Regions from separate parts of the Comamonas sp. Z3 genome, predicted to be linked through region 2. Evidence: riboswitches for the same ligand, from Rfam matches in the RefSeq annotation. Region 2 holds a riboswitch; each other region holds the start of a gene.

Evidence for each region. Region 2 has a riboswitch for glycine ahead of gcvT (glycine cleavage system aminomethyltransferase GcvT). Riboswitches for the same ligand answer to the same signal wherever they lie in the genome.
Region 1: linked by a shared signal. The riboswitch ahead of FSY59_RS23215 (trimeric intracellular cation channel family protein) and the one ahead of gcvT (glycine cleavage system aminomethyltransferase GcvT) in region 2 are both predicted to bind glycine.
Region 3: linked by a shared signal. The riboswitch ahead of FSY59_RS07240 (D-amino acid dehydrogenase) and the one ahead of gcvT (glycine cleavage system aminomethyltransferase GcvT) in region 2 are both predicted to bind glycine.

Annotation. Positions count from the first base shown of each region.
Region 1 covers NZ_VOQU01000008.1:325,477-332,694, reverse strand. The annotation lists gene ssuD (FMNH2-dependent alkanesulfonate monooxygenase) at 1-180, opposite strand, end outside; gene FSY59_RS23240 (aliphatic sulfonate ABC transporter substrate-binding protein) at 204-1,286, opposite strand; gene FSY59_RS23235 (sulfonate ABC transporter substrate-binding protein) at 1,304-2,326, opposite strand; gene ssuE (NADPH-dependent FMN reductase) at 2,545-3,141, opposite strand; gene FSY59_RS23225 (sulfate ABC transporter substrate-binding protein) at 3,211-4,242, opposite strand; gene FSY59_RS23220 (oxidative damage protection protein) at 4,386-4,661, shown strand; glycine riboswitch at 4,861-4,953, shown strand; glycine riboswitch at 4,967-5,086, shown strand; gene FSY59_RS23215 (trimeric intracellular cation channel family protein) at 5,139-5,804, shown strand; gene mnmC (FAD-dependent 5-carboxymethylaminomethyl-2-thiouridine(34) oxidoreductase MnmC) at 5,981-7,218, shown strand, end outside.
Region 2 covers NZ_VOQU01000005.1:141,791-149,008, reverse strand. The annotation lists gene FSY59_RS16000 (2,3-butanediol dehydrogenase) at 1-1,096, opposite strand, end outside; gene FSY59_RS15995 (MFS transporter) at 1,093-2,349, opposite strand; gene FSY59_RS15990 (2,4'-dihydroxyacetophenone dioxygenase family protein) at 2,440-2,973, opposite strand; gene FSY59_RS15985 (energy transducer TonB) at 3,257-3,703, shown strand; glycine riboswitch at 3,793-3,902, shown strand; glycine riboswitch at 3,922-4,047, shown strand; gene gcvT (glycine cleavage system aminomethyltransferase GcvT) at 4,112-5,248, shown strand; gene gcvH (glycine cleavage system protein GcvH) at 5,371-5,745, shown strand; gene FSY59_RS15970 (MolR family transcriptional regulator) at 5,793-6,344, shown strand; gene gcvP (aminomethyl-transferring glycine dehydrogenase) at 6,435-7,218, shown strand, end outside.
Region 3 covers NZ_VOQU01000002.1:562,696-569,913, forward strand. The annotation lists gene nhaA (Na+/H+ antiporter NhaA) at 341-1,729, opposite strand; gene FSY59_RS07235 (DMT family transporter) at 2,081-3,013, shown strand; gene FSY59_RS07240 (D-amino acid dehydrogenase) at 3,173-4,441, opposite strand; glycine riboswitch at 4,613-4,712, opposite strand; gene FSY59_RS07245 (amino acid permease) at 5,245-6,765, shown strand; gene dinB (DNA polymerase IV) at 6,959-7,218, shown strand, end outside.

The DNA.
Region 1 (7,218 bases), on a different contig from region 2:
CGCCACTACCCAGGGGTCTTCGCAGGAGCGGCCCGTGGGAATCAGCACGCCTTCGTAACCCAGGCTGTCGGCCGCCACGGCCACCTGCTTGACATAGTCATGGCTCAGCTGGCGTGCGCCTTCACTGCTGCCCAGGTAGCGGGCATCACCATGGGTGGGAATGAACCAGAACACTTGCATGACGAAATCTCCTTGAACCTGATTTAGAGCCTGGATGCCACGGCGGGCGTGATGGATGAAGCGGCTGGGCTTGTCTGGCCATGGATGGCGTATTCCGCCGCCATGGGCTGCCAGACGATGTCAGCCACCTTCACCTGGCGCGGAATCACGCCCAGACGAAAAAAGGCGTCGGCCACGCGCTGCTGCTCGACCACCATGGCGGGATTGAGCGGCGTGGTCGGCGAGCTGGGCCTGCGGCCGATGAAGCGGCTGACCACATTCGCGTCCAGACCGCTGAAGGCGGCCAGCAGCTGCACGGCCTCCTTGCGCGAGGCCTGCACCAGCTGGTCGGCACGCGTGAGCTCGTCGAACAAGGCCTTGATGAGCTGGGGATGGTGCTCGACCAGGCCACGCGAGGCCAGATAGAACGAGTTGTTGCCCGTCAGCCCCTCTCCGCTGCTGAGCACGCGTGCTCGGATGCTCTGCTCGGTGGCCGCGTAAAACGGGTCCCAAATGGCCCAGGCATCGACACTGCCGCGCTCGAACGCCGCGCGCGCGTCGGCCGGAGCCAGGTAAACGGGCTGGATGTCGGCCCAGGCAATACCGGCCTTGTCCAGCGCGCGCACCAGCAGGTAGTGGGCGCTCGAGCCTTTTTGCAGTGCCACACGCCGGCCCTTGAGGTCGGACAGTGACTTCAGCGGCGAGTCGGCCAGCACCAGAATGGCCGAGCTTTCGGGCTTGGGAGGCTCTGCCCCGACATAGCGCAGGTCCTTGCCGGCAGCCTGGGCAAACACGGGCGGCGAATCGCCGGTCAGGCCGAAGTCCAGGCTGCCGGCCGACAGCGCCTCCAGCAGCTGCGGCCCCGCCGGAAACTCCAGCCAGCTGATCCTGGTGGCCGGAAAGCGCTTTTCCAGCACGCCATGCTGCTTGAGCACGACCAGATTGACGGCCGACTTCTGATAGCCGATGCGCAGCTGGGCCGGTGCCGCCACGGCCGGCGTAGGCTGGGCCAGCGCATCGTCGGCGTAATAGGCAGCCAGGGTCCAGCTGAAGGCCGTGGTGCCCAGCAGCTGCAGCGCCTGACGGCGACCGCGCCGGAAACGGGGTGGAGTGGATGCAGAACTCATGGCGGTGGCGGCCTGTCTCAGCGGCTGGCCAGCAGATCCACGGGAGCTGCATGCAGCAGATTGAGCTTCTTGGGGATCAGCTTGAGATCGAAGAAGGTATCGGCAATCTTTTGCTGCTCGCCCAGGATTTCGGCATTCACGGCCTTGGTGCCGAATTCGGTACGGTTCAGATACAGCTCGGTCACGGCGGTGTCCAGGCCCAGGATCTGCGACAGCTCTGCCGCTGCTGCGCTCTTGTTCTTGCTGGCCCAGGCATCGATGGCGGCGATTTCCTCGATCGCGATGCGCAGCACATCGGCATTGCGGCTTGCATAGTCGCGCGAGGTGAAGTAGTAGGCACGGTTGTTGACCACGCCCCTGGCATCGGCCAGCAAGCGCGCATCCAGGGTCTTCTGGGCCGAGGCCAGGAACGGATCCCAGATCACCCAGGCATCGACCGAGCCCTTCTCGAAGGCGGCCCGCGCATCGGGCGGCGCCAGAAAGACCGACTGCACATCGCCGTACTTGAGAGCATGCTTTTCCAGCAGCTTGACCAGGAAGTAATGGACGTTGGAGCCCTTGTTGTAGGCAATGCGCTTGCCCTTGAGGTCGGCCACGCTGCGGATCGGCGAGCCCTTGGGCACGATCACGGCTTCCAGACCGGGCCGCGCCACGGTGGCACCGGCATAGACCAGGGGTGCACCGGCGGCCTGGGCAAAGATCGGCGGAGCCTCGCCCACATCGCCGAAGTCGATGGAGCCCACATTGAGCGCCTCCAGCTGTACGGGGCCAGCGTTGAACTCGACCCAGCGCACGGCCACGCCCAGCGGACTCAAGCGCTTTTCCAGCGTGCCGCGATTCTTGAGAATCGACAACCAGCCTTTTTGATGGCCCACGCGCAGCACGCGCGGGGCGCCTGCCGTGCCATTGCCCTGCTGCGCATGCAGACGCCCCGAAGCCAGGGCCAGGGCAGAAACAGCCGTCCCCGCCAGCCACTGGCGGCGCGAGGCACTTGGCAGTTGCGACGAAATAGCCGATGAAGTGTTGTTGCGATCGGTCATGAGAAATCAATCCTTGGAGTTCCCAGTCCACACACTTCAGGCATCTCTTGGCCTGATTTCAGGCGCAGCTCGGCCTTCTCAGTGCGGGGACTGCTATCAAAAAAAGAGACATGGGGAAATGGGCACCGCCCCATCAAAGGACAGCAAGCAAGGGCCCCCGCAGCGAGGCTGTCGTCCCCCTCGGGGGAAGCCGCGTGGCAGCTCAGGGGGGCGTTAATTCAAACGCTACATCGCACATCGGCGAAGGCGATGCTCTCAAAGTCATTGGCGGCTGCCCACTGGGCACTGCGGCGCAGGTCGGTGGCCAGCAGCTGGGCGGCATCCTCGACGCGCTCGGCAATCTCGGGAGCCAGGCCGTAACCGCCCTCGGGCAGCAGCGGCACGCCCTGGTCGGTGGCATAGATACCCGGCAGGATATGCCGCGCTCCCAGCGACTGCAGCACCGGGCGCAGTGCGTAGTCCAGCGCCAGCATATGGTGGGGGCTGCCGCCCGTGGCCAGGGGCAGGACCAGCTTGCCCTTGAGCGCGGTCTGCGGCAGCACATCGAGAAAGACCTTGAGCAGACCGCTATAGGCTGCCTTGTAGACGGGGGTGGCCACCACCACCGCATCGGCCCGGGCCACGCGCTCGGTCACGGCACGAATCTCGGCATGATCGAAGCGGGCATGCAGCAGGGCTGCAGGGTCCAGCTGGTTGAGCTGCAGCACGGACTCGGTGTTCAGACCCTGGGCCTGGAGACGCACGGCCACGGCATTGAGCAGGGCACTGGAGCGCGAGGGCTGCGAGGGACTACCGGCAATCAGCAAAATCGACATGGGCTTGGCTCTATCTTTTTGTCATTGCAAAGACAGGAGCACTCATCGCGCTCCCGTCCTGCGTTTCTCTTATTTCTTGGTGTAGATCTGATCAAAGCTGCCGCCATCGGCGAAGTGGGCCTTGTCTGCCGCTGCCCAGCCGCCAAAAGCCTTGTCGATGGTGAACAGCTCCAGCTTGGGGAACTGGCTCGCGAACTCGGCGGCCACCTTGGCATCGGTCGGACGGTAGAAGTTCTTGCCGGCGATGCGCTGGGCCTCTTCGGAGTACAGATACTTCAGATAGGCCTCGGCCACGGTGCGCGTGCCCTTTTTATCGACCACCTTGTCGACCACGGCCACCGAAGGCTCGGCCAGGATGGACAGCGAAGGTGCGACGATCTGGAACTTTTCTGGGCCGAACTCCTTGAGCGCCAGATAGGCCTCGTTCTCCCAGGCCAGCAGCACATCGCCCAGACCCCGCTGCACAAAGGTCACCGTGGAGCCGCGCGCGCCGGTGTCCAACACGGGCACGTTCTTGTAGAGCTTGGTGATGAAGTCCTTGGCCTGTGCATCGCCGCCGTATTTGCGCTTGGCAAATTCCCAGGCCGCCAGATAGTTCCAGCGTGCACCACCCGAGGTCTTGGGGTTGGGCGTGATCACCTGGATGCCGGGATTGACCAGATCGTCCCAGTCCTTGATACCCTTGGGATTGCCCTTTTTGACCAGGAACACGATGGTGGAGCTGTAGGGCGCGCTGTTGTGCGGCAGGCGCTTTTGCCAGTCGGCCTTGACATTGCCGTTCTTGACCAGGGCGTCGATATCGCCGGCCAGGGCCAGCGTGGCCACGTCGGCCTCGATGCCGTCGATGATGGAGCGTGCCTGCTTGCCCGAGCCGCCATGCGACTGCTTGATGGTCACATCCTGATTCTGCGTGGCCTTCCAGTGCTTGGCGAACGCCTGGTTGTAGTTCACATAGAGCTCGCGTGTCGGGTCGTAGGAGACGTTGAGCAGTTGCACGCCAGTCTGCGCAAAAGCGGGCAATGTGGGCAGAGCCGAGAGGGTCAAGCCAGCAATCAGACCGGCAGCCAGAGGAAACTTGATAAAGTTGCGACGATTTTTCATTGGACTGTGTTCTTGGAGTGAATGGATAACGGGCTTCTGCCCCGTTGCTGCGCATTCTTGAGCCGCATTCTTAAAACTCAAACTACTAAGATTTCAGTTTGTTATTACCCAAACATCTGAGATCAACCAAGAGGACCCTACACATGGCACGTACCGTTCACTGCATCAAGCTTGGTCAAGACGCTGAAGGCCTGGATTTCCCTCCTGCCCCCGGCGAACTGGGCAAGCGCATCTATGAAAGCGTGAGCAAGCAGGCCTGGGCCGACTGGCTCAAGCACCAGACCATGCTGATCAATGAAAACCGCCTGAACCTGGCCGATGCCCGTGCCCGCCAATACCTGGCCCGCCAGATGGAAAACCATTTCTTTGGCGGCGGCGCAGATGCCGCAGCAGGCTACGTGCCTCCCAGCGCCGAGTAAGTTCGGTCGACCTGGACACCAAGCCCCCTGGCCCAGGCCTCGGGGCTTTTTTCTTGCGGGCTGCCGAACAGCCAACCGGTGAGAGCAAGGGCGCGCCCAGGCAGCCCAGGGGCACCGAGGCTGACAGCCGCAAGACCGCTCAAACCCAATTGATACAGGTATTAACCCGAATAAAGTCGTTGGAACTGGCTAGAATCGCGCCCATCCCGCGGGAGAGCGGAACCTGTCAACGGTTCCCGCCGAAGGCGCAAACTCCCATAATCGCTCAGGCAATAAGTACCGCAGGTGGGTCTGACAGGACCCGGATATCGCCAACTGGAGAGCAGCCCGCGACCACAAGTCTGCAGGGCTCACCGAAGGGGCAAGCATGCGCACCGCGAAGGCGCCCATGTGCAACTCTCAGGTAAAAGGACAGCGGGAGAGGCAAGCCGGACACTCCCGCTGATGCGAGTGGCTGGTCTATTTTCAAGTGCCTTCATGCTTCCCTCCATCTCTTTGCTGGACTCGTTCCAGGCCTCCAACTTCACCGTCATGCTGGTCATCTATCTGGTGGCCATTACCGCCGAAGCCATGTCCGGCGCCCTTGCTGCAGGCCGGCGCAATATGGATATCTTTGGCGTCGTGGTCATCGCCTTCGTCACCGCGCTGGGCGGTGGCACCATCCGCGACATGGTGCTGGGCCATTACCCCATAGGCTGGACTCAGCACCCCGAATATGTGTATCTGGTCATCAGCTTCGGCCTGCTGACCACGGTGATCGCCCGCCATATGCACCGCCTCAAGCAGGTGTTTCTGCTGCTGGACGCCATGGGCCTGATCGCCTTTTCGCTGATCGGCTGCAATACCGCGCTGGAACTGGGCTACCCGACCATCGTCATCATCATGGCCGGCATGATTACCGGCATCAGCGGCGGCATTTTGCGTGACGTGCTCTGCAACCAGGTCCCCGTGGTGTTCCGCCGCGAGCTGTATGCCAGCGTGTCGCTGTCCGTATGCCTGATGTTCCTGGGCCTGCGCTATCTGGAGGTAAGCTCCAATATCAGCACCCTTGTCTGTTTTGCAGGCGGTCTGGCCTTCCGTCTGGCCGCGATTCGTTTCAAGTGGCGCCTGCCAGTTTTCTCTTACCAGCAGCGCTGGGAGTGATCGAGACTCCCCCTGTGGCGCTGTGCGCCTTCCCCCTCTCTTGCTGCGCAGAAGGGGGACGCAGCCATCGCTGCGGGGCGGCGGGGCCGCTAGGCCCTTGCTTGGCTGCTCTGACCTAGACTGCGCCATGCATTACCCATGTAGTTTCACTTTCCATGTCTGAACCCATCACATGGATGCCGGATGGCACCCCCTACAACACCCGATTTGGCGACCGCTATCACAGCGAGCTGGGCGGCCTTGACCAGGCCCGACAGGTCTTTCTCGGCGGCTGCGGTCTGCCTGCGGCCTGGGCCGATGCGGCTCAGTGGCGCATTCTGGAAACCGGCTTCGGCTTGGGCCTGAACTTTCTCGTCACCTGGGCGGCATGGAAAGCCGACCCGAAACGCCCGCGCATGCTGCATTTTGTCTCGGTGGAAGCCCACCCGGTCTCGCGCGAGGATCTGCTCAAGTCCTTGCCCGCCGACGAGACACTGCGTCCGCTTGGCGAGCAGCTGGCCGCGCAATGGTGGGGGCTGCTGCCCGGCGTGCACCGCCTTTCGTTCGACGACGGCCAGGTGCTGCTGACGCTCTATATAGGCGACGCCAAGACCATGTTGCGCAAGCAGCAGCTGACGGCAGACAGCGTGTACCTGGATGGCTTTTCTCCCCAGCTCAACCCCGAGATGTGGGACGAAGACGCCATGAAGAACATTGCCCGCCATTGCCGCCGGGGCACCCGGCTGGCCACCTGGTGCGTAGCCGGACATGTGCGCCAGGCGCTCAAGGCTCAGGGTTTTGAAGTCAAGAAGCGCGCCGGCGTGCCACCCAAGCGCCATAACCTGCATGCGGCCTACAACCCGGCCTGGGAACCGCGCCATCGCAGCGACGGCCTGCCTGCGCCGGTGAGCCAGGCCGGTCGCTGTCTGGTGCTGGGTGCGGGTCTGGCCGGTGCCGCCGCCGCCGCCAGCCTGGCCAGGCGTGGCTGGGAAGTGACCGTACTGGATGCGGCGGCCGCGCCTGCTGCAGGGGCCTCGGGCCTGCCTGCCGGCCTGTTCTGCCCGCATATTTCGCCCGACGACAGCGTCCTGTCACGCCTGTCCAGAAGCGGCGTGCGCACAACGCTACAGAATCTGCAGCAACTGAGCCAGGCAAACAAACTGCAGCCTGCCCGAGACTGGGCTCATGGCGGGGTGCTCGAACACGACCTGAACGAGCCTTCCCATCTGCCCAGGTCATGGCTGCAGCCCGGAAGCGATACCTACCCCTGGGGTCTGCACTGGAGCGCGCCCGTGCAGCCGGCTCAGCTGGCTGCGGCCCATCTGCCTGCAGACAGCCAGGCTGTCTGGCATGAGCAGGCGGGCTGGGTGCGCCCTGCACAACTGGTGCAGGCGCTGCTGCAATCCCCCGGAATTCATTGGCAAGGTCATGCTTC
Region 2 (7,218 bases):
AACTACCGGCGTGAGCGCCGGACCCGGCATCTCGGTCCACTTCCAGCGACTGCGGCTGCACCAGCACCTTGATCGCATCCCCTGCAGACGCCAGCCGCTCAAAGCCGTCCTGTATGGCAGCTTCCAGACTTACGACGTGGGTCACGATCTTGCCTGCGTCCACGACCCCGCGAGCCATCAGCTCCAGCAGTTCCGGATACAGGCCCCGATAGCCCAGGCTGGAGGTAATGCGCAGCTCACGGTTGACCAGATCGAAGGTATCGATACGCGCCTCGGGCATGAGCCCCAGCAGCACGGCTTCGCCGCCCTTGCTCAGCACTCCAAGAGCACCCTGCAGTGTTTCCGGGCGGCCCACCGCTTCAAACGAGACTGGTACGCCCACCCCGCCCGTGAGTTCACGCACCTGCTGCACCACATCGCCCTGACTGGCATCGACCGTGTCGCTGGCGCCTAGCTCGCGCGCCAGACCCAGGCGCCGTGCATCGACGTCGACGGCAATGATGCGGCCCGCTTCATGGTGCCTAGCCATCATCACCAGCAGCAGACCGATGGCCCCCATGCCGAAGATGACGCAATCGTCGCCAGCGCGCAACGCGCTTCGGCGCACAGCATGCAATGCCACTGCAGCAGGCTCGGCCACCGCAGCCTGCCTAAAGCTCAGCGAAGGGGGCAGCACATGCGCCATATAGGCGGGAACCACGGCTTCCTCTGCCATGCCACCATCTCCCATGAGCCCCACAAAGCCCATGGATTCGCACAGGTTGTAGCGCCCGCTGCGGCAATAGATGCAGTGCCCGCAGCGGTACTCCGGCTCCACGGCAATCCTGTCGCCAACGCCGAGCACTTTCACATCTGCTGCCACTTCCACCACCGTGCCACAGAATTCGTGACCGATGACGATGGGCGCAACACGACCGGACAAGGGATGCGGGACATTGACCGGAATCGAGTCTGGCCCGTGCAGATACTCATGCATGTCACTGCCGCAGATCCCGCAGTACGCCACCTCGATGCGGATTTCTCCGGCCTTCAAGGGCCTGCGCTCGATGACTTCCAGACGCAGATCGAGAGCGCCATGCCATTTCAGAGCTTTCATGCCTGCGACTCCTTCAATGCGGCAGCCAGCAAGCCGCTGCCAACGCGCCTGGGCGCTGTTTCAATCAGCCCCAGGGAAAGCATGCCCGCCAGCAGAGCACCCGCAGCCGCCACCCACATCACCACATCAAGTCCCCACCGATCGGCTGCCAGCCCGGCCAGCGTCGGGGCGACGAAACCACCAAGCAGCTCGCCAAAACCCATGATCATCCCCAAGGCCGTGGCCATGGCCGCTCGCGGAACGGTCTCCGCCGGAATCGTGGCCATGAAGAGCGTGAAGCAGCCCAGGCCGGTGTAAGTCAGCAACAGCAAGCCGCCCAACAGCGCCGGTGACTGCACATGCAAAAAAGCCATCGGACAGCAGGCCGCGACAAAGGAGAAGAAGATCAGTGCAGGACGGCGACCTACCCGGTCCGAAATGGCTGGCACTGCGAAACCCCAGATGACCCAGGCCACGCCCATGCAGCTCATGACCGCACTCATCGTGCCCGGCTCGAAGCCCTTGGCATTGACCAGATAGGTCGGCGCAAAAGAGATGATGATTACGAACCAGGCCATGAAGACGCAGCTGATCAGCACGCTCAGCCAGATATTGCGCTCACGCAGCAGAGCCCAGCGTGAGCCTGTCGGCACGGCTTCGGCCTGGCCGCTGCTATCTGTGCTTCGCACATGGCGCCAGATAAGCGCTGCGGCAATCAGCCCCGGAACGCAGGTCAGGTAGAACGCAGTGCGCCAGCCATAAGCCACGGCCAGCGCAACAATCACCGGCGGTGCGATCACGGCGCCCAGCAAGCCCGCAGACGAGCCCTGCAGCAAGCCCATGTTGAGGCCGCGACGGCTCGGCGTAGAGGCTTCGACCATCAGAGTCTGCGACAGCGGCAGTATCGGCCCTTCCGCCAAACCCATCATCGCTCGCAACAACAACAGCCCCACAAAGCCGCCCACCAGACCCGACAAGGCCGAACACAGCGAAAACATCAGTACCGAAAGAATCAGCACCGTTTTGCGCTTGCCCTTGCGGTCTGTGTAGGCCCCGAAGAATGCACCGGAAGCCGCCCATGCCAATGCCAGGATCGACGAAAGCATACCCAGCTGGGCATTGTTCAGATCCAGTTCCTTGGAGACAAAAGGAAATAAGAACGACAATGCCAGGCGGTCAAAAAAAACGATACCAAAAGTGAAAAACAGAATGAGCAGCAGCTTGTTTTCATAGCTCACCCACCCGATTTTTAGGGCTTCATCTCGATGTCTCATGTCTCTCTCCATTCCGTTTTTGGCGGGTTATTCCATTATTCAGAAAATCCCGCCTTTCATCTGATGCATTTTCAAGCCAATTTCAGATAGCTATCGAAAAAGCGTGTCCACATAATCTGCACCTATGCCGACTTTTTCATAGTGCTTTCGGCATAGCTCTATGTAGCTGTGAACATCGAAATATCCGTCCGGCTTTCCGTCATCATCGAGCCAGATCAGCGGCCCCTTGACGATAAAGAACGCACGCATGGGTTGCTCATGTTCATAGGCCACCAGGGTATGGCCTTCCCCCGGTGTCTCGTAGACGAAATCACCGGCACGGGCCGTCCAGTCATGCTCCAGATAACCCCATTTCCCGGAAATGGTATAGGCAAATACTTCATGCGGGTGGTAATGCCGATTGACCAGACCCGCTTCCTTGGCCATCAGAATATCGCACCATTTGTTTTGCGATGGAGAAATCCAGAGAGGGCGGGACAATACAGTCTCTGAGAATGGAACATAATAGCGCTCGTCCTCAGTGGGCGCGTTCTGTATATAAACTTCCGGCTGCGCATCGGGCTGAAAGCAATCAGAAATCGGCTTCAGATTCTTCCAAAATTCGTTCGTGGCTTTTTCGGGCATTTTGTCTCCTTGGATAAATGTTCTTTGATGAACGTCATAATCCTATCTGCGGCAAAAAATCTGTTTTGCCTCCTCCGGACATGGCGTTTGACCCCGCAAGACAAACCCTGGACAAGGCCGGCCGGACCCAGGCTGAACAGCACACATCGGGAGCGCTTCCGAAAATCGACCGGGGATGACCGAGAATGCCGCCATGCATATTTCACGCCACTCACGCTGTCTTGCTGCATGCGCGGCCGTCTTGGGAGCAGTGCTGCTTAGTGCCTGCGCCGGCAACCCTGCCATGGCGCCTAAGGCGGCCGACATCACTCCCCTGCAGCCCCAGGCTGACTCCGCCCCCGCTTCCGGCGGCCAAACCGTAAATTGGCCCGCCTGGATCAATGCAGATTGCACGCCCCCCGCCCAGCTCGACCAGCAACCCCGTCCACGCCGCCACACCACGCCTTTCATCAGCGCCCACTGGTTTCCGAACGGATTGGAGACCACGGTGGTCTTCCGTCTGGAAGTCACAGCTCAAGGTCAGCTCGGCCGTGTGGCATACCAGCCCGCCGATGCCGATCCACGCATCGTGAAGTCCATACTGCAATCGCTCAAACGCTGGCAGTTCAAGCCCGGCATGCGCCAGGGCCAGCCTGTGACGTCCTGCTTCGAGCAGCCCTATCAGTTGGTGTTTCCGCGCCAAGAAGTCGACGCCCCTCGCACGCCCACCATGAACACAGACCCGCAGTGAGAGCGCAAGCTCAGTGATAGACGATCTGTGCTCGAAAACCCCAAAATCCACTCATTGCGGTGGTGCAGGCACCCTGCCCACCGCTAGAATTGCCAACGTCAGGAGAGAGTGCCTGCAGCTTGAAGCTGCCTCGCACCGCCGAAGGCGCAGACCCCCACCCGGTGTCAAAACGCTCAGGCAAAAGGACTGACAAGCGCTGCAAGGTGTGCAAACCTGCAGCGTCCCTTGCTGGAGAGAGATGAAGGCCGTCATTTCGTATGTGCGCCGACATCCACCGAAGGAGCAAACTGCCCGCGAAAGCAAGGGCGGTGAATCTCTCAGGTAAAGCGGACAGCAGGGCAAGCCCGCCACGCATGGCCCAGCCATGCATGGCCACTCATTTTGGTTTGACCACCGGAGCGCTTGCCTGTGACTGCTGCTGACACCTCTTCCGATCTGCGTTCCACACCGCTGTTTGCCCTGCACCAGAAACTGGGTGCCCGCATGGTGCCGTTTGCCGGCTACGCCATGCCCGTGCAATACCCTCAAGGCCTGATGGCCGAGCACCTGCACACCCGCAAGGCCGCCGGCCTGTTCGATGTCTCGCACATGGGCCAGTTGCTGCTGCGTGGCCCCGATGCCGCCGCCGCGCTTGAATCGCTGATGCCCGTCGATGTCATGGACCTGGGACAGCACAAACAGCGTTACGGCCTGCTGCTCAATGAGCAAGGCGGCATTCTGGACGACCTGATGTTCGTCAACCGTGGCGAAGATCTGTTCCTCATCGTCAACGGCGCCTGCAAAGAGGCCGATATCGCCCATATCCAGAGCCGCATCGCCAACCGCTGCGAGGTCATCCCTCTGCCCGAGCGCGCCCTGCTGGCCCTGCAAGGCCCGCAAGCCGCTGCGGCACTCTCGCGCCTGATTCCCGGTGTTGCGCAATTGGTCTTCATGACCGGCAATCACTTCGACTGGCAAGGCCATGCGCTCTACATCACGCGCAGCGGCTATACGGGCGAGGACGGTTTTGAAATCTCCTTGCCCGGCGAAGCGGCAACAGCTTTTGCCGAAGCGCTGCTGGCCCAGCCCGAGGTGGCGCCCGTCGGTCTGGGCGCGCGCAACTCGCTGCGCCTTGAAGCCGGACTTTGCCTGTATGGCAACGACATCGACACCAGCACCACGCCCGTCGAAGCCGCGCTGAACTGGGCCATGCAGAAGGTGCGCCGCAGCGGCGGCGAACGCGAGGGAGGCTTTCCCGGTGCAGCCATCGTGCTGGAGCAATTGCAGAACCCGCAATCGCTGCGCTGCAAGCGCGTGGGCCTGATTGCGCTGGAGCGCATTCCCGTGCGCGAGCCCGCTGTGCTGGAGAACATGGACGGGCAGCATATCGGCCACATTACCAGCGGCCTGCTCAGCCCCACGCTCAACCAGCCCGTGGCGCTGGCCTATGTCGAGCCCGACTACGCTGCCATCGATACGGAAATCTTCGCCATGGTGCGCGGCAAGCCCGTGCCCATGAAAGTGGTCGCCACGCCCTTCGTTCCCACCCGCTACTACCGCGGCTAGGTCTGCCGCCGCGGATGAGACGGGCCAGTTTGCCAAACAGCGGCCAGAACACCGCTAAAGTGCGATCTGGACCTTTCTCAAACAACACCCGATTCCCCTGAATCCCCCATCTGGAGCTTTTCATGAGCATCAAGTATTCCAAAGAACACGAGTGGATCAACGCCGCTGACACCAATGCCGCCATCGTCGGCATCACCGTACACGCACAGGATGCGCTGGGCGATGTGGTGTTTGTGGATCTGCCTGCCGTGGGCTCCACCTTCAAGGCCGGCGATGTCGCAGGCGTGGTCGAGTCCGTCAAGGCTGCTGCCGATGTCTACATGCCCGTGACCGGCGAGATCGTCGAAGTCAACGAAGCCCTGCGCGATGACCCGTCGCTCGCCAACAGCGACCCGCTGGCCGCAGGCTGGTTCTTCAAGGTCAAGATGAGCAATGTGGGCGAGCTCGAAGGTCTGATGGAAGAGACCGCCTACAACGACTTCGCCAAGGACAACTAAGCGTATCAACGGCCCTCGCTCTGCGAAGGCCGTTTTTGCATGCAGCCATGAGCACCATCCAGTATTTCGACGATCCGGAAGTCGGTCTCGCCCGCGAGACCAGCCACCCGGCCTTTGTGCGCATCGCGACCCAGGACTTCTACTACGACTGCGGTGACGACTTCAGCCCCTTCGGCAACGATGACGGCAGCGACACACTGGCCGCACTTGAAGAGTGGTACCAGGAGCAGACGGGCAGCAAGCCCGCCAAGGCGCTGCGTTTTTTGCACCAGCAACTGAGCGACTGGGATCTGCCAGTGCCCGAGGACATGCTGGCTCATGACGATGCGGCCAAGGCCCAATGGCTGGCCAGCGACGACATGAACCAGAGCTATCTGCGCTCGGTCTGCCGCGCCCACGTGGCCACGGCCTTTGGCCAGTTCAAGATCACCGGCAGCATCGATGCCGATCTGCACCAGCAGGCACTGCTTGCCCTGGCCTGCCAGCAATGGCTGAACACCGTGGCACGCAGCAAATATCCCGATTGGGAGTATGCCGACCAGGAAAGTGAACGCCTGGCCCTGATGAACACCGCGCTGGAACAGGCCAGCGCTGCTTGAAGCACCGGCCGCATGCCTTCAGGCATACGGCATTCACGCATGCCTGGCATGCAAACCGTCAGTCACAGTATTTGAGAATAGGTCCCTCCCATGCTGATGTCGCCTCCCGCCCCCGTCGCTTCGCTGCAAGCGCTGGAAAACAGCCACGAATTCATCCCCCGTCATATAGGCCCGGACGCCGAGGAGCAGCAAAAAATGCTGGCCGCCATCGGCAAGCCCTCGCTGGACGCCTTGATTCGCGATGTGATGCCCGACTCCATCGCCCGCGCCAGGCCCATGGATCTTCCGGCGCCGATTACCGAAGCCGCTGCGCTGGCCGAACTCAAGGCCATCGCCAGCAAGAACCAGATGCTGAAGAGCTTTATCGGCCAGGGCTACTACGGCACGCACACGCCGGGCGTCATCCTGCGCAACATCCTCGAGAATCCCGCCTGGTACACAGCCTACACACCCTACCAGGCCGAGATTTCGCAGGGTCGCATGGAAGCACTGGTCAATTTCCAGACCATGGTGACCGACCTGACCGGCATGCCGATTGCCAATGCCTCGATGCTGGACGAAGCCACGGCTGCCGCCGAGGCCATGACGCTGGCCAGGCGCTCTGTCAAATCCAGAAGCCATCGCATCGTGCTCGCCGGCGATCTGCACCCGCAGACGATTGAAGTCATCCAGACCCGCGCCCGGCCGATCGGCATCGAAGTGGTGATCGCCAACAGCCAGCAGGAGTGGGAAACTGCGCTGGCAGGCGATCTGTTTGCCGCGGTCATCCAGTACCCCGCGTCCAGCGGCTGGATTGTGGACTGGAAGGCCGATGTGCAAGCCATTCACGCCAAGCAGGCGGCTGCCATCGTGGCAACCGACCTGCTGGCCCTGA
Region 3 (7,218 bases), on a different contig from region 2:
TTTCAGGCTGCCCTGATGTCTTGCCCTGCATGCTCGGGCTGACCCACGGTCAGCAGTCGGCAGAGCGTGAGCGTGCTGCGAAGCAGCATGGCGAGAGCGCCGACCATCGGGCCATTGCTGATTCACGCCGGTTATGGGTCTGGAACCTCCGGAGCATCAGTCGGCGCCCTTCATGGCACAGGCATTCAGATGTCCGGACGGCCGGGCCAGGGCGAGGAGGCATTCTAGTCACCTAACGGACTGCAGCCGCCAGTCGCTCATCGCGTCTGGCGGCTGCAGTCCGTTGATCAGGGGCGCTTGTCAGCCCCGAGCCCGGCTGGGCATTGTGATCGGGAAGTGCTTATGCGCACTGCAGGCGCTTGCGCATGGCAAAGCCATAGCCCAGTCCCAGCAAGGCGGCGATGGCCGAGCCGGCCAGAATGCCCAGCTTGGCCGCACCCAGCAGGGAGGCATCCGCAAAGGCCAGACCGCCGACAAAGATGGACATGGTAAAGCCGATGCCGGCCAGCAGGCCCACCAGCAGCACGCCGCGCCAGTTCAGGCCCTCGGGCAGGCTGCACAGCCCGCTTCTGACGGCCAGCCAGGTACAGATGAAGACCCCCAGGGGCTTGCCCAGCACCAGGGCCACCAGCACGGCCATGGCCGTGGTCTGCGGTGCGGCAGCGCTCAGGTCTATGCCTGAGAACTGCACGCCGGCATTGGCCAGTGCAAAGATGGGCATGATGCAGAAAGCCACCCAGGGATGAAGAATCATGGGCAGGCGCAGAGCAGGTGGCAGCAGGTCGCGCTGTGCGAACTGGGCGGTACGCAACTCCTGCAGCAGGTGTTGCGGATCGGGCCGCCCGCTGAGCACCTGCTCGCCGGCCTTGCGCATGGCCGTCTGTGCCGTGATCAGCTGCGGCATGGAAGCGGGGCGGGCAAACACGGGCGTCATCAGGCCCAGCACCACGCCTGCCAGGGTGGGATGTGCCCCGGTCTTGAGCAGGCCGAACCAGAGAACCGCTCCGGGCAGCACATACAGTGGAGCGGCGGCAATGCCCATGCGGTTGAACAGCAGCACCAGCAGCACGCCGGCTGCGGCCACCACAAAGCCCATGGCCTGCAGCCCGCCCGAGTAGAAGAAGGCGATGATGAGCACGGCCACGATGTCGTCGATGATGGCCAGGGCCAGCAGGAAGATGCGCAGTGCCCCCGGAATATTGCGGCCCAGCAAGGCCAGCACGCCCACGGCAAACGCGATGTCGGTTGCCGTCGGGATTGCCCAGCCGTTGAGCAGTGTCCTGTCATTGCCCGCCAGGGCCATGTAAAGGAGTGCGGGCACGGCCACGCCGCCGATGGCAGCGATCAGCGGCAGACTGGCCTGGCGCAGGCTGGCCAGCGCGCCGTTGTGCAGCTCGCGACGGATCTCCATGCCCACGACCAGGAAGAACACCGTCATCAGCACATCGTTGACGATGAAATGCAGATCGGTGCTGAAGCTCCACGGGCCCAGCGTCAGCGCGACGGGCGCATGCCACAGTGCAAAGTAGCTTGGCGCCGCAGCGGAGTTGGCCCAGATCAGGGCGAAGGCGGCGGCCAGCATGAGCACCATGCCGGCAAAGGACTCGATATGCAGCAGGTGCGAGATTTGCGCCTGCACGCGTTCGGTGGCGGATTGCAGCGCGGGGATGCGGGGTGAATTCTGGGATGCAGAAGGCGCAGGGGCCTGCACAAGTGTTTGTGGGTCCATGTGTCGGTAGGTGTCTGAAGTCGTCTGCCGACAGGCGTATTGCACCCGAGCCCATGCCTCTTGGTGCAGTCAGCACTGCAAACGACTGGCGCGCTGGCGGCCCGACCTGCGCATGAACATTCACCTGCCATCGCCACCTTGTGTGACGGGCACCCAGTTGAAATTGTAGCTAAAGATGCAGCAATGGTCTGGATATGGGGTTTATTTGCGGGGAAACAGACCTCGCCATCAGGACGGTTGCCTCTCGCGCTTCGCGTCGCCTTGGCTCAAGCGGGTGGACTGCACGAATCACGTCAGCGCCGTCTGGCAGCCGGCGCTATGCTGGCGCGCTAACGAAAGAGAAGGCGTGTCATGTCGGGCATAGGAATGGAATATCTGTGGGTGGGCGTGGTGCTGTTTGCTGCGGCGGCGCAGACGGTACGCAACACGGCCCAGCGCTCGCTGACGGCGCAGGTCGGCACGCTGCCGGCCACGCTGGTGCGCTTTCTCTACGGCCTTCCGTTCGCCGCCGTCTATCTGCTGGCGCTGTATGTGCTGGGCGATCCGTCCCTGGTGCTGCCGAAGTTCAGTGCCGCCTATCTGGGCTGGATTGCGCTCGGAGCCTTCTTTCAGGTCACGGCCACGGCGGCCTTGCTGATGGCCATGAAGGAGCGCAACTTTGCCGTGGCGGTCACGCTGTCCAAGACCGAGGTGCTGCAGGTGGCCTTGTTTGCCGCCATGTTCCTGCACGAGCTGCCGACCCGCCTGGCACTGCTGGCCATGGTGCTGGCCACGGTGGGCGTGCTGATGCTGTCGCTGCCGCCGCGCGGGCAGCTCTTCACGCTCTCGGCCTGGACCAGCAAGTCCTCGGTATACGGTCTGATCTGCGGCGCCTGCTTTGCGCTGGCCACGGTGGGCTTTCGCGGCGGCGCGGTCGAGATCGCAACACTGGGCGTGAGCTCGCCCTGGCTGTCCGGGGCCTGGGGCGTGCTGATCGCGCAGACCATGCAGTCCGTCGTCATGAGCGCCTGGATTGCCAGAACCCATGAGCAGGGCCTGCGCCCCATCTTCAAGGCCTGGCGCATCTCGCTGCTGGCCGGCAGCATGGGCGCTGCGGCCTCGCTGGCCTGGTTCACCGCCTATGCCATGCAGGGGGCCGCTGCCGTGCGCACCCTGGGCATGGTGGAAGTGGTGTTCAGCTATATCGTCTCGCGCAAGGTGTTCAGCGAGAAGCTGTCGCTGACGGAAAAGCTGGGCATGGCGCTGATGATGCTGGGACTGGTGCTGATCTGTCTGCAGCTCTGATTTCAAGAGCTGCTTGCGCTTTCCAATGTTCATTTTCAAGGTAAAAAGTCATTGAAATTAAGCATGGAAAGGCGCAATAAGCTCCTGAAAAAATAGCTTCTTGTAGCGACGGTGCGCGATGCCGCGCCTGGCTTGTTGGTGCAGTGCCTTGAACCGCTGTCAGGCGCTGGCGGTGGTCAGCGTGGCCGGCCGGGACTGTCTGCTGGCGCTGCCCATGGACTGCAGCACGAGGTCGCCGACCATGTCGGCGGTGACGGCAGACAAGGTCCAGCCCAGATGGCCGTGGCCGGTGTTGTAGAACACGCAGGGCTTGATGCCAGGGCCCACGCGCGGGAGCATGTCCGGCATCATGGGGCGCAGGCCCGCCCAGGGCACGACGCTGCGCGTGCTGACGCCCGGGAAGCACTGCTGCACCCATTCGATGAGCGGTCGGATGCGGTCGGCGCGGATGTCCTTGTTGTAGCCGTTGAACTCCGCCGTGCCGGCCACGCGAAAGCGGTCCTCGCCGAGGCGGCTGGTGACCAGCTTGGTCTCGTCGTCCAGCAGGCTCACGACGGGAGCTGCGGCGCGGCTGGCTTCGTCCTGCAGATTGACCGTGATGGAATAGCCCTTGACCGGATAGATGTTGACGCTGTCGCCCAGCTGGGCGGCCATGGCGCGGCTGGCCGTGCCCGCGCAGACCACCATGGCGTCGAAGGTCGAGGTCTCGGCCTCCAGACCCTGGCGTACGGTCACGCTGGCCTGTTTGCCGTTGCTGTCCACCGACACGATTTCCTGGCCGTAGCGGCATTGCACGCCCAGTCGCTCGCAGGCGGCGGCAAGGCCGCTGGTGAACTTGTGGATGTCGCCGGTGGAGTCGCTCTCGGTGAAGTAGCCGCCATAGAAGGTTCCGGACAGGGTCGGCTCGATGGCCTTCATTTCATCGGGCGTGACGGCGCGGCGCTCCAGCCCGCCCAGGGCGAGCAGCTGCGAGACCTTGCCCGCATGTTCGAAGCCGTCGCGGTCGCGGTAGATATGCAGGATGCCCTTTTGCTTCAGATCGAAGTCAATGCCTTCGGCGGCTGCCCATTCGAACAGGTGCTCGCGTGCCGCAATCGCCAGCCTGGCGGTCTCCACGGTGTTCTTCTGGTAATGGGGGATGGCGGCGAGAAACTGGCAGAACCAGGAAATCTTGTGCCAGCCGGGCTTGGGGTTGAGCAGCAGCGGAGCATCGCTCTTGAGCATCCACTTGAGGCCTTTGACGATGGTGGACCAGTGGGTCCAGACCTCGGCATTCGAGGCCGAGAGCTGGCCGCCATTGGCGAACGAGGTCTCCATGGCGGCATAGCGCTGTTTCTCGAACAGGGTGACGGAAAATCCGCGGCGTGCGAGGGCGTAGGCGGTGGTCACGCCCGTGATGCCACCGCCGATGACGGCGATTGTCTTCATGATTCAGATTCCAGACACGTCAAGGGTGGAGCCCGTGCGCAACATGCGCAACGGACGCCCCCTCTGTTCTGGACCTGAGAGATTCACGAGGCAGCACCCTGGGGCGCTGCTCGCTTGCTCCTTCGGTATGTCCGGCGGACGATGGCGTCCGGACATTCTTCAGAGTGTGTGAAAGCGATGCCGATCCTTTGGCCTGAGAGTTTCCGGGGCGGTTGCTCCTTCGGCGCTGCATGCGCCAAGTTTGCGCTGCAGTCTCTCTCGGCATCACCGGGCTGAGAGCCTGTGGACGAATGTAGGAAGAATGGCGGCGCCTGGATATACGGGTTTTCTAGACTTCTGCACCGGGGCAGGCCGTGCTTCGTTTCTTTTATTTGATAGCGGCTCACGCCTGTTTTTGAAAGACTTCCTTATGTTTTCATAAGGAAAGTAAATTTATTCAAGCGCAAGCAGCTTCCGAATTCATAGCGTCAAGCGCTGTCAAGTGCCGCTGAGCAGCCCCAGAGTCAACCCCTGCATTGACATGACGGGCCATGGTCGGCGGTGGATTTGGGCAAAATATCGTCTTTGCCTGTCAATGGGCCCGGCGATATCACCGCTTTGCCATTGAAGCGCCCGACCGGGGTGGCTGCCGATTCAGGATGCAACTGGCCTATCCGCCATGGCGTTCTGCTGTCATGGCTTCGTTCCTTTGTCCTTGTTGCCCGCGACCGTCATGGTCGCCTTTTTGCGTTGCCTGTCGCAGCGCCTGCGGGATGGTTGGGTGTTTTGTCCGGACGGGCGCAAACCATTACAACAAGACATTTATGTCCCAACCCAACTCAAGCCAGCAGCTCGCGCCGACTGGCGATGGTGACGATAACCAGCCCCGCTTGCACCGGGTGCTCAAGCAGCGCCACCTGAGCATGATCGCCATTGGCGGCGCCATCGGCACGGGCCTGTTTGTGGCCTCCGGCTCGGCCATCGCCCAGATCGGCCCGGGCGGTGCCGTGCTCACCTATCTGCTCATCGGCATCATGGTCTACTACATCATGACCAGCCTGGGCGAGCTGGCCGCCTTCATGCCGGTGGCCGGTTCCTTCTCGACCTATGCCTCGCGCTATGTGGATCGCGGCTTCGGCTTTGCGCTGGGCTGGAACTTCTGGTTCAGCTGGGCCGTGGTGGTGGCGGTGGATCTGGTGGCCTCGCAGCTGGTCATGGCCTACTGGTTTCCCAATGTGCCGGGCATCCTCTGGAGCGGCCTGTTCCTGCTGCTGATGGTGGGGCTGAACGCGTTTTCCGCGCGCGGTTTTGCCGAGGCCGAATACTGGTTCGCGCTGATCAAGGTGCTGGCCGTGGTGGCCTTTCTGATCACCGGCGTGCTGATTCTGTTCGGCATCATCAGCAACGGCCATGTGCCCGGTTTCGAGAACTGGACCACGGGCGATGCGCCATTCGTCGGCAATTTCGCGACCTTTGTGGGCGTGGCCATGATCGTGGCTTATTCCTTCCAGGGAACGGAGCTGGTGGGCGTGGCGGCGGGCGAATCCGAGAATCCGCGCGAGAACGTGCCGCGTGCGATTCGCCAGGTCTTCTGGCGCATCCTGCTGTTCTATGTGCTGGCGATTGTCGTCATCGGCTTTCTGATTCCCTATACCGATCCGCAGCTGCTGCGCACCGATGTGGCCGATATCGCCGTGAGTCCGTTCACGCTGGTGTTCCAGCATGCGGGTCTGCTGTCGGCGGCCACGGTGATGAATGCGGTGATCCTGACCTCGGTGCTGTCGGCCGGCAACTCGGGCATGTATGCGGCCACGCGCATGCTCTACAACATGGCAACCGAGGGCAATGCACCGCGCATCTTCTCCCGGCTGACCCAGAACGGCGTGCCGCTGGTGGCCTTGATCGGCAGCACGCTGGTCGCCAGCCTGTGCCTGTTTTCCTCGCTCTACAGCCCGCAGGCCGTCTATATCTGGCTGCTGAACCTGGCCGGCATGACGGAGTTCATCGTCTGGCTGGGCATTGCCGTCAGCCACTACCGCTTCCGTCGCGGCTATGTCATGCACGGCCATGATGTGGGCCTGCTGCCCTACAAGGCCGGCGCCTTCCCCTTCGGACCCATCTTTGCCTTTGTGCTGTGTCTGGTGGTGACGCTGGGCCAGAACTACCAGGCCTTCCTGGAAGATCGCATCGATTGGGGCGGCGTGGTCTCGACCTATCTGGGCATTCCGCTGTTCCTGCTGTTCTGGCTGGGTTACTGGCTGGTCAAGCGCAAGACCTGGATCAGCTATGCGGATATGCGCTTTGACGAGCTCGAAGACATCAAGCAGGGCAAGGTGTCGTCCTGAGGCGGTTTGAGCCTTCCCCTTCTCCAGGCGGGTAGGGGTAGCGGCAGGGGCCGGCGCTGCTTGCTGTTTCCCGGTGCCCGTGTGCTTGTTTGACGCATGGCTGCTGTCTCTTGCCAGCGCAGGCAAAATCGGCACTGTGAGCGATCTACCCACCAGCCCCGAGTCCAGGCCCAGGCGCATAGCGCATCTGGACATGGATGCGTTCTACGCCTCCGTGGAGCTGCTGCGCTACCCGCAGCTCAAGGGGCTGCCGGTGGTGATCGGCGGCGGGCGGCGCAGCTTTGACGAGGAGCTGCTGGCGCGGCATGCGGGGCGGCCGCTGTCCGAGATTCCGGTGGCGGATTTTCCGCTGCTGCGCGATTACACGGGGCGCGGCGTGATCACCACGGCCACCTATGCGGCCCGGCAGTTCGGCGTGGGCTCGGCCATGGGCATGATGAAGGCCGCCAGGCT